DNA from 3 places in the Bacillus sp. OTU2372 genome. Region 2 is predicted to be linked to each of the others. Evidence: predicted binding sites of a transcription regulator. Region 2 holds the regulator's gene; each other region holds the start of a gene.
What was found. Region 2 encodes LexA, which represses DNA repair genes until DNA is damaged. Its sites were predicted from a motif close to CGAACATATGTTCG; they were not measured.
Positions count from the first base shown of each region.

Region 1: AAHB15_RS13395 (YolD-like family protein) is a predicted target of LexA. The motif match lies at 1,366-1,379, and genes of this name have one in related genera.
Region 3: parE (DNA topoisomerase IV subunit B) is a predicted target of LexA. The motif match lies at 2,423-2,436, and genes of this name have one in related genera.

Region 1 is NZ_JASATK010000007.1:51,229-55,104, reverse strand. It holds gene AAHB15_RS13405 (hypothetical protein) at 1-411, shown strand, start outside; gene AAHB15_RS13400 (radical SAM protein) at 408-1,214, shown strand; gene AAHB15_RS13395 (YolD-like family protein) at 1,474-1,731, shown strand; gene AAHB15_RS13390 (helix-turn-helix transcriptional regulator) at 2,288-2,515, shown strand; gene AAHB15_RS13385 (hypothetical protein) at 2,579-2,974, shown strand; gene AAHB15_RS13380 (HNH endonuclease) at 2,964-3,626, shown strand; gene AAHB15_RS13375 (hypothetical protein) at 3,698-3,876, shown strand, end outside.
Region 2 is NZ_JASATK010000001.1:726,426-730,301, reverse strand. It holds gene tkt (transketolase) at 1-688, opposite strand, end outside; gene AAHB15_RS03520 (DUF896 domain-containing protein) at 908-1,138, opposite strand; gene AAHB15_RS03515 (YneB family resolvase-like protein) at 1,213-1,860, opposite strand; gene yneA (cell division suppressor protein YneA) at 1,873-2,193, opposite strand; gene lexA (transcriptional repressor LexA) at 2,355-2,978, shown strand; gene glnA (type I glutamate--ammonia ligase) at 3,270-3,876, opposite strand, start outside.
Region 3 is NZ_JASATK010000003.1:256,654-260,529, reverse strand. It holds gene AAHB15_RS09015 (GGDEF domain-containing response regulator) at 1-682, shown strand, start outside; gene AAHB15_RS09010 (sensor histidine kinase) at 696-1,628, shown strand; gene AAHB15_RS09005 (CoA-binding protein) at 1,847-2,260, shown strand; gene parE (DNA topoisomerase IV subunit B) at 2,549-3,876, shown strand, end outside.

The sequences.
Region 1 (3,876 bases), on a different contig from region 2:
GATATTCCAACAGATAGACATTGGAAGAATATTAAAGAAAAACTAAATAGAGGAGTCCATTTTAAGGTTTTACTTATTGATCCCTATAGCAAAAATAAACTGGTTAGAAATAATTTGAACAATATTGACGGGGTTGATAGAAAGTTGGATATAGAAGGTCTGATAATTTTAAATAATAAATATGAGAACTTAGAAATTAGGTTTACTGACCAGGTTTATTGTTCATTATTCTTTACAGATAAATATATGATTTATGACCCATATCATTTGGGTAAAACTACAGACAGAATAGAAAACAATTTTATTGCTATAGAATTCAAGTGTGATAACCGAAATTACAACATATTAAAAAGTCATTTCAACAATTGTTGGAGACTTTCTGAATCATTTGAAGAGGTTATAGAAAAATGAAAAGAATAATACTCACATATAATCAGAGCTGTAATTTAACTTGTGATTTTTGTTATGTGAATTTTCACCATAAAAAAATACAAGACAAAACATATGAGGTAGTAAAAAGAGCAATATCATTGGAATTTGATGTAATTACCTTCGGTGGAGGTGATTCTTTTAGTAAAGGTAGTTTTAGAAAATCATGCATACTTGCAAAAGAAAATGGGCTATTTACTCAAGTAGATACAAATAGTATTTCAATAACTGAAAGTGATTTTTCCTTTATCGAAAATTATGTAGATTTAATTGGAATCTCTTTAGATGGAATCGGAGAGAAACATAATAATATGAGGAAATCAAAAAATTTATTTAATAAGGTTAATTTAGTTCTTCAAAAATTAAAAGAGTCAAATACTAGGATTAAAATAAATACTATATTAACTAAGCAAAACAGTGATTATATTTATGATTTGTATAGATATTTATTGGAGTTTGAAAATATAGATAGTTGGAGTATATATCAATTTTTCCCTTTATCTTCTGCTAAAGAGAAAAAAGATACGTTTGAAATAAGTGATGACGATTTTGATAATGCATTAACCTTTTTGGATAAAGAAGAGAAGAAGTTCAAGATTGAAAAATTTAAATATAGCGATAGGGTGAGTGGCTATATATTCTGTGATGAGCAAGGAAAGATTTATACGAATAGTTTAGAAGGGGACTACAGAGACATTTGTTCAATCTTTGATATTGATGTGGCTGAAAAACTCTCTAGACTTAATGAGACCATTAATCCTAAAACAATAAGTCGTTATGTATAAATGAGATCCTCATTTTCTTGGAACCTTTTTATTGTGATGAAATAAAATGAGATGGTGAATCAATCATATTACTTTAACATCGGTTAGCTTTAATTGAATAAGAAAAACTAAGGACCGCTATGTTAGTGGTCTTTTTATTTTATTTCTAAAGGGAACGTTTGTTCGTTTATAATAATATCGAAGGAGATGACCTTAATGACTATTCGAGACCTTGGTAAATTAAAATGGCAGCCTGCATCGTTCTTACCGTTAGCATTCGATGTTTAAGGACCAGGAACGCCAATCGAAGCCGTTAATCGATGAGTACGAAATGGACGAATTCGACCAACGGATATGTTATGCGATGGAGTATAACTTAGCCGTAAAGCTAAAGGTATGGAAAGATGGATTTACTACTGTTGTTGTCGGTTCCGTCTATCGCGTTGATCCGATTTCACATGAGGTACATATCGAAATAAAGCTTGGAGAATTTGAACGGATTAAATTTGAGGATATCATCGGAGTTTCTGTAGATTAACGATATAGATCGTAAAACTGTCGTAATTAACCGTATGAAAAATCCTGAAGTCTATTGAAATATGTTAATTAGATTAATTGCAGACGCAGCCATTTAGGTTGCGTTTTTTTTTTTTGCATTTTTTATTTTCTATTCCACTCTGCTCGGTTGAGACCCCTATTGTATATATGACTAAGGAGGTGGTTTGGATTGGACGAAACAAAAAAATATAAAAAAATCGACACTGACGACATTTCTGACCCTTATCTATATATGAAGTAACCAAGATTGATAGTCGGATCAAAAAAAAATAAGATTTTTGATTTTTCTCGGCGCTGGAGACGATTTGGACCCGTATCTACATATGAAGGTAGGAGGTGATGGGCGAATGAGAAACGGTCAAAATTACAATCCTTGTAAAACTACTACTTATAAACATTACAAAACGGAAAATACGGCCAACGCATTTTTTTTAAAATTTTTTTATTTCCGTATCTATGATAGATGACTATATCCCCTATTTTAGAGATGAAAGCAACAAGAGTATGACAAAAACTTTTAAGGAGGTGAAGATTGAATGGGTTTAGTCACAGCTTCAACAGTAAGAATCGTAAGGGCGTACCTGAACTGGACGCAAAGTGAACTAGCAAAGCGCATGGACGTAAGCGCTGGTTCAGTATCTGCGGTTGAGAAAGAAACGAACAGGATTACGCCTGAATTCGCTATGAAGTTCAAACGAGCAGTAGGGATTACAGATGCGATCTTAATCGATATTCAGTATCTGCAGAACAAGATAGTGGAATAAAACGTTTCTATCTATTTTGAAAATCTAGGTATTAAATCTATTAAACTTTGGAGGTATTACAGAATGAACATTTTAGAGAGCGCAAATTTTAATGAGAAAGATTTGGTTGGTTTGGATCGTTTACACCACTTACTCGAATACACCTATCAGGACGAAAAAGCTGTTGAAGCTATTTATAATCAGAAAATGTGGGCAATATCTATCTGTCGTGATTTAGCAGCTGCTCAAAGAATGATAGATTTTGAAATTGATTTGGCAGAACTGTGTTTGCGTAGTATCGGTTTTATAGTTGACTTATGGACGGAGAAAGCGATCCTTGGTCCCAAGGATGAATTGAGAGATATTCATAGATTTGAACGATTTATACAAAGAAGGTTAGAAAGAATTAAAGATGATATACGAATTGGTCGTTTTTTAACCAAAGTAAAGGAAGAAGGTTGGGATAAAGATGAAAAATAGTACTCAACGTAAGAACAAATTATCAGAGAAGCAAATTCAAGAGGCACGTAAACAGTATGCAACTGAGAAATCCTCGATTAAGCAGTTAGCAACTGAATATAGAACTACAGAGTATCAGATCAACAAAGTACTTGAAGGAGTTACAAAATGGAAGCAGACAGATGAAGAACGGTTTTGGTCGAAAGTCGATAGGGGAAACCCAGATGAATGTTGGGAATGGATAGCGGGTAAGACCTCAGATGGGTATGGTACCTTCAATTATAACGGGAAGACCGTCAATGCACATAAGTTTGCGTATGAGATTACTCACGGTGTTTGTGTCCCTAGTCGATTTCACGTTCGCCACTTATGTAGCAATCCGTGGTGTGTAAATCCCAGTCATCTATTGCCAGGAACTCCAAAGGAGAATAATGAAGATACGAAAATAAGTGGGCATCAGTATAGAGGGGGGGCAAAGCCAAAACTAAACGAGATTGATTCACTAGAAGCTATAGTCCTCTCTGATATTGGGATGAATCATGAAAGAATAGCTAAATTTAAGGGCATTAGTGGCTCTACTTTACAAAGGATAATGCAAAAGGATCCATTAGTGTTAAGGGAGGATTGGCTTAAAAAGGAAAAAGAGATGGCGATGAGTCTGAATAAGATTTGAAGCTGAAGGCGGTATCTGTGAATGCAGAACCGCTTTTAAATTTATAAAATACCAGAATAGGAGAAATAATAATGACTAATAGCAACAGACAATTTGCACTTGTTGATCTAACTACAGGACAAGAATATGATATTTCAGAGTATTCCTTACGTTCCAAAAAGCAAGACGAGGCATATAAACGCATTCAGTATTACCATCAAGATAATCGCCATTTCTCGTTTGCAGATATGGAGAACATCAAAAATGTTAT
Region 2 (3,876 bases):
GTGCTTTTGCGATTTCCTCAAGGTTATTGCCATCTTCCACACGAAGGTATTGCCAGCCGTAAGCTTCGAAACGCCCTTTTACACTTTCAGAGAAAGATTTGTCTAAGTCTCCATCAAGAGAAATATCATTGGAATCGTAAAGAACAACTAAACGTCCTAATTTTAAATGTCCTGCAAGCGATGCAGCTTCTGCAGAAACACCTTCCATGAGGTCACCATCACCACAAACACTATATGTAAAATGGTTCACAATCTCGTATTTATCTTTGTTATAAACACTAGCAACATGGCGTTCTGCCATTGCCATACCGACAGCCATTGCAATCCCTTGCCCAAGCGGACCAGTTGTTGCTTCTACACCTTCTGTGTGGCGGTACTCAGGGTGTCCAGGTGTCTTACTACCCCACTGACGGAATTGTTTAATGTCCTCCATGCTTAAATTATAGCCGGATAAGTGGAGCATGCTATATAACAATGCAGAACCATGGCCTGCAGATAAGACGAAACGATCACGGTTGAACCAATGAGGATTCTTAGGGTTTTGGTTCATGAATCTTGTCCATAATGTATATGTCATTGGGGCAGCACCCATTGGCATACCTGGATGCCCAGAATTTGCTTTCTCAATAGCATCAATAGAAAGCGTACGAATCGATGTTACGGATAAATCATCAATAGTATTAAACATGAATTACATCCTTTCTTGATCACGGATAATAAATACATCCTTTATATTATCTTGCATTGTCTATTAATTCAACTTATAAACAAAAATAAGATTGAAAATTTCACTTTATTTTTATTTTGACTTTAACAAGAATAATAATGTATGTAATAGTAAATGAAAATACCCCGCCTTTATTAGGCGAGGTGAGAAAATACCGAAGGTTTTAAACTTAATATATAGTTAATGAAGAGGGCGATTCTTTCTAGCTTTTAATTTTTCAGGTGTGACATCATTACCTTCTGGATCAATAAACTTTGTATTCGTTAATGTATCGAGCATATTTGCTCGGAAAGTAGCCAAGTATTCACTTCTTAATTTGGATTGCTCTTTTGCTTCTAACTCTGTTAATCCTGACGATTTTGCCTTTCTTGCCAGTTCATTAATGCGAGCCATTTTTTCTTTTGAAAGCATACCCACCCATCCTTTCTCATCAAATGAAGACACTTGATTTTACTAAAAAAAAGCCTTCATGACAAGATAAAGAGCTACTGATTCTGTGATTCTATATATTCTTGATATCTTCTATGAACAGTTGCTTTTGAAATGTTATACCCAAAGCCTCTTAGTGTGGCGGCAATTTCAGCAAATGTCAGCTCATTTTCCCGTAATCGGATAATCTGTTCAATTGGTACTTCAATTTTTTCCCTGCCAGAGGATTGTCCAAGGTTCTTTAAGTTTTTTTCTGGTTTATAGCCTTGCTCAACAGCACGCTTCATGCCTCTTTTTATTTTTACATTATGAAGTTTACGCTGATACTCTTCTACCATACTGACTATTTTTAAAACCATGGAATCCGATTCTGAAAGTTGTAATTCACCATTATGTGAAATACTGTAAAGTTGAATCCCTTCTTTTATTATACAATGCAGAAGGGCAATTTTAGCATTACCTCTTCCAAGCCGTGTTTCATCCTGAATTAACAGGGCCTGAACTTGCGGATCTTTTATCCTCTCTAATACCTCTAGTATTCCATCTCTTTCAAAATCATAACCACTAGCTTGTTCTTTTATAATGGAGTCGATTTCAAATCCACACTGGTTCGCAAGTTGGATTAATTCATCTTCCTGGCGTATTAAGGATGTTTCTTGTGTATGTTTGTTGGTACTGACACGGCAGTAGATTATAGCTTTCATTAGTTATCCTTTCTATTCCTTCGGCGCACTCGCAAGTTCTGTTGTATTGGCGGAATTCTTTTTGCTTACAGGAATTACAATTTCTTCACCAGGATAGATTTGATCCTTAATATTTTCATTATGCTTTTTTACCCAGCCTACGAACTCTTTGTTTGATAGCGAATGCTGACCTTCAAATTGATCAGAAATCTTCCAAAGTGTATCTCCTTCAGAAATGGTTACTTTTAAATATTGATCATCAGAGTGATGTTTAAATGATAATACCAAAGCTAAAGTGCAGCTTAAAATAATAAGAGTAATAGCATACGAGTATTGTTTCCATAATTTTTTCATGATTCGCACCTCTTATAAGAATATATGTTCCCTTTTGATTTGTTTTCATTATAATCCGAACATTTGTTTGTTGTCAACCATTTTCTCGAACTTATGTTTGTATAGTATGGTACGACATGCTATAATAAAGACAACATTAACCAGGCGAGGTGCATTTTATCATGGTAAAAATATCAAAGCGGCAGCAGGATATCCTGGAGTTTATAAAGGAAGAAGTTAGAAGTAAGGGATATCCTCCTTCCGTCAGGGAAATTGGCGAAGCGGTTGGACTTGCATCCAGTTCTACTGTTCACGGTCACCTAGCACGCTTAGAGAGTAAAGGTCTAATTAGAAGAGACCCTACCAAACCAAGAGCTATTGAAATACTAGATGCGGATGAAGCCGCACAGATTCCTAGAAATAAAGTTGTCAACGTTCCAGTGGTCGGGAAGGTAACAGCAGGATTGCCAATCACAGCAATTGAGAATGTCGAAGAATATTTCCCACTTCCTGAAAGCTTGGCTCCCTCAGACGAGCAGGTGTTTATGCTAGAAATCATGGGTGAAAGTATGATAGAGGCGGGAATACTTGACGGAGACTACGTGATTGTGAAGCAGCAGCAGACTGCGAACAATGGGGATATTGTTGTTGCAATGACGGAGGATGACGAAGCAACTTGTAAGAGATTCTTTAAGGAAAAAGACTACATCCGCCTGCAGCCGGAAAACTCTGCAATGGATCCTATCATTTTACGAAATGTATCGATTTTAGGGAAAGTTATTGGAGTTTATCGTCATATCCATTAATTTGAGAGAGCTGATCCAGCTCTCTTTTTTTGGGTCAGACTTATCCGGATATTATTCTACACTTTTCCGATGAAGGATATTTTTTCTTATACGACTGCGTTTTGTCCTTCACACACCCGCTGAAGGACACTTTCTTTTTTGCTCAAAAACTCATTGTCGTTCATGCTCCCGATGAAGGACACTTTCCCTCTTGCTCAACCGCATTTTGTCCTTCATACTCCCGGCCACCCTACTCTACCACAATACACCAAAAAGCCTTGACGCATAGAGCGCCAAGGCTTCTTTTATCTCTTAATAAGTGCTCAGGTATTGATCGCGTTCCCATTGGTGAACAACAGTACGGAACATATCCCACTCAATTTCTTTTGCTTCAACGAAGTGTTCGAAGATGTGCTCGCCTAAACCAGCAACAATTACTTCATCTTGGCTTAATTGATCTAATGCTTGTGCAAGAGTTGCCGGAAGATCGATGATACCTTCTTCGATTCTTTCTTCTTTGCTCATAACATAGATGTTACGATCTACTGGAGCTGGAGGAGTTAATTTATTTTTAATACCGTCTAAACCAGCTTTTAATAGAACAGCCATTGCAAGATATGGATTTGCTGCTGGGTCAACACTACGTACTTCTACACGTGTGCTTAAGCCACGAGATGCAGGAATACGAATTAGTGGTGAACGGTTTCTAGCAGACCAAGCTACATAACAAGGTGCTTCATAGCCAGGCACTAAACGCTTATAAGAGTTTACAGTTGGGTTCGTTACCGCTGTAAAGGCAGGAGCATGCTTTAGAATACCAGCAATGAATTGACGAGCTGTATCACTCATTTCTAGGTTACCAGTTGGCTCATAGAATGCATTTTCGCCATTTTTGAATAATGAAAGGTTCATGTGCATA
Region 3 (3,876 bases), on a different contig from region 2:
GGATAAAGGCAGTTGGATGGAGGAGTTTTCTTCCAACGGAAAAAACATGGCAAAAGTTCGTTGGAAAGGACCACTTGGAAACGATTATAACTATGTGATGAAAGCAGGAGCGATCCCAGGTACAAATCAAACCTTATTCGTGCTTACAGATATAACAGATATTGAGAAAGAAAGCCGAGAAAAAGATCATTTAGCTAAGCTGGACCCATTGACGAGGAGTTATACCCGTCAGAAATTCAAGGAAATTTTGGCTAGCGAAATGAGGCGTTCTGAACAATTTAATCGGGCTTTCTCACTTATTTTAATGGATATTGATTTCTTTCATACACTCAATGATCAAATAGGTCATACAGCAGGAGATAAGGTGTTAATCACAGTGTCGACCATTGTTCAACAGCGGATTCGTGAGTGCGATATTTTAGCCCGCTGGGGAGGAGAGGAATTTATCCTGCTTATTCCTGAGACAGTTGGACAAAATGCTGTTGTTTTAGCCGAATCAATCCGTTCAATAATTGAAGAATATCATTTTCTTAAAATCGGAAAGGTTACCTGCAGCTTTGGAGTTGCTGAATTTGCTCCGGGAAAAACAAAAAGTGAATTACTGGCAGAGGCCGAACACGCCTTAACCTCTTCAAAAAATAATGGACGAAACTGTGTAACATTATACACCAAAGAACATTAAGGGGGCGGCAATTATGATATTTATATATATTAGCTTATCCTTGGTGATTGGTTATATCATTTTGACTATTTGTCTATATGTTTTTAAGAGACGTGTCCTGCTGAAGAAGCTGAAAGATAGTGAACGATGTTATCGAGATTTAGCGAAAAAGTACGAAGCTATTAATCGAAACCTAGAAAAAAAGATTCAAGATGAAGTAGAAAAAAACAGACATAAAGATCATCTTCTAATTCAGCATTCTCGTCTTGCTGCGATGGGGGAAATGATAGCCAGTATTGGCCATCAATGGCGCCAGCCCTTAAATAGCTTATCCCTAATCATTCAAGATGTACGGGAGGAATATGAGTTTGGTCAGCTTGATGAAATCTATATTGATAAATTCACGAAGGAAAGCATGATTCAGATCAAACACATGTCCCGTACTATTAATGATTTTCGGAAATTCTATAAACCTAATAACGAAAGGGCCCCTTTTTCGATTGGAAGTTCAATCGAGGATGCTTTGTCGATTTTTTCTTCCAGTCTAAAATATTATGGGATTGAGATGGAATTTGAATATCGGGGTGAGCTGATGGCATACGGCTTTCCGAACGAATATAGTCAAGTGGTGTTGAACATTTTAACCAATGCCCGAGATGCCTTTATTCAAAGGGATATTAAGGATCGAAAAATAACGATAAAATTAAGTGAAACATCAAAATTTATTACAGCGGAATTTACGGATAATGCAGGTGGAATAGATCCTGAGCTCCTAGATAAAATTTTTGATCCCTATTTTACAACGAGGCCACGCGGTACAGGTTTGGGCCTTTATATGACCAAGATGATACTAGAAAATATGAACGGATTGGTTATGGTAGAAAACCATAAACATGGTGCCCGTTTTTGTCTTTCAGTACCAAAAGTAAATGAAGCAGCTAAACCAGAACTAATCTCTGTTTCTTAAGGTAAGCTCCTAATTAAAGGGCTAGCTACAGCGCCTAGGGGCTCGGGGTCATAAGCCAATCCGTCAAGAAGGCTACAGTCGAGCCTTCTCGCCGGCTCGACTGTAGCCTTGCGCCCCAGGTCAAAGCACTTTCGCTTTTCGATTTTGCAAGCGTTTTATTTTGGCTTTTATTATCAAAAAGGGTAGAATAAAGATAATAATTCCAAGGAGTGGTAATGATGGCAATTGAAAATCCAAGCCGTGAGGAAATTGGTTCAATTTTGAATAAGGCAAAGAGAATCGCTGTTGTGGGCTTAAGCGACAATCCTGCAAAGGCTTCCTACCAAGTATCACAAGTTATGCAAGATGCAGGCTATGAAATCATACCTGTGAATCCAGCTGTCGACACTGTCCTAGGTGTCAAGGCAGTCGCCTCTTTAAAAGATATCCAGGGGCATGTAGATATTGTTAATGTTTTCCGACGTTCCGAACAATTGTTCGATGTCGCGAAAGAATTTGACGAGATTGATGCCGACGTATATTGGGCCCAGCTCGGTCTTGCAAATGAAGAAGCCTATCAATTTTTAAAAGAAAAGGGCTATACCGTGATTATGGATCGCTGTATTAAAATTGAATATGCAATGACAAGATAAAAAGCTGCTATTTTTTAGCAGTTTTTTTCTTTTTTGCCCCCTAAAAACAGCTAAAATTGTATTACAAAAATATGTTGTTTTTAAATACATATTTGCCAAATCGAAATTAATCGCTACAATTAAGCATAGACGCCGCAAGAAGATGTGTTAAAATAAATGTGGCAAACATTAGTTCTATTGGATAAATTTAAAGGATAATGAACTCTTTTAAACGAATGTTTTACTAATTAATTGTGAAAATGGCGGAGAACGCCATTTATGTTTTTTAGGTATGAAAGGGGTATTTTAGTGGCAAGAAATCAGCAAGCTTTTGATTACAATGATGATGCCATCCAGGTACTAGAAGGTCTTGAGGCAGTTAGAAAGCGCCCAGGTATGTACATTGGCAGCACTGATTCACGCGGTCTTCATCATCTTGTGTATGAGATCGTTGACAACTCTGTCGATGAAGCACTAGGCGGATTTGGTGATCAAATCATTGTAAGAATACACAAAGATAATTCCATAAGTGTTATGGATAAGGGTAGAGGAATGCCTACAGGTATGCATAAAATGGGAAAACCAACACCTGAGGTTATTTTAACTGTGCTCCATGCCGGCGGTAAATTTGGCCAAGGCGGCTACAAAACCAGCGGTGGTTTGCACGGTGTGGGTGCATCGGTCGTAAATGCATTATCTGAATGGTTAATCGTAACAATTAAACGAGATGGCTTCGTATATGAACAACGTTTCGAGGATGGCGGTAAACCGGTCACAACACTCGAAAAACTCGGCAAAACTAATCAAACGGGGACAACGATTCATTTTAAACCGGATCCGACCATTTTCTCGACCACGACCTATAACCTTGAAACTTTATCTGAACGGCTGAGAGAATCAGCTTTCTTGTTAAAAGGATTAAAAATTGAAATTATTGATGAGCGTAATGATATTCACGAAGTTTTTCATTATGAAAATGGTATTGAGGCTTTTGTTGAATACTTAAACGAAGATAAAGAGACACTCCATCCTGTTGTCAGCTTTGAAGGGACTCAAAACGGGATTGAAGTAGAATTTTCATTTCAATTCAATGATGGCTATTCCGAAAATGTCTTGTCGTTTGTTAACAATGTAAGGACAAGAGATGGCGGTACACATGAGGCCGGCGCCAAAACCGCCATGACAAGGGTATTCAATGACTATTCCCGTAAAGTTGCTTTTCTTAAGGAAAAAGACAAAAATTTAGACGGTAACGATATTCGTGAAGGATTATCGGCGATTATTTCCGTAAGAATCCCAGAAGAGCTTCTACAATTTGAAGGACAAACAAAGGGAAAACTCGGTACGAGTGAAGCGAGATCATCAGTAGATTCCGTTGTTTCTGAACATCTTTCCTACTTCTTGGAAGAAAATCCTGATATTAGTTCCTTATTAATCAAAAAATCGATTAAAGCGTATCAGGCCCGGGAAGCAGCAAGAAAAGCCCGCGAGGATGCACGAAGCGGCAAAAAGAAGAAAAGAGGAGAAACCGTCCTTTCTGGAAAGCTGACACCAGCACAATCACGAAATCCGCAAAAGAATGAACTCTACTTAGTAGAGGGTGATTCTGCGGGAGGTTCTGCCAAGCAGGGCCGTGA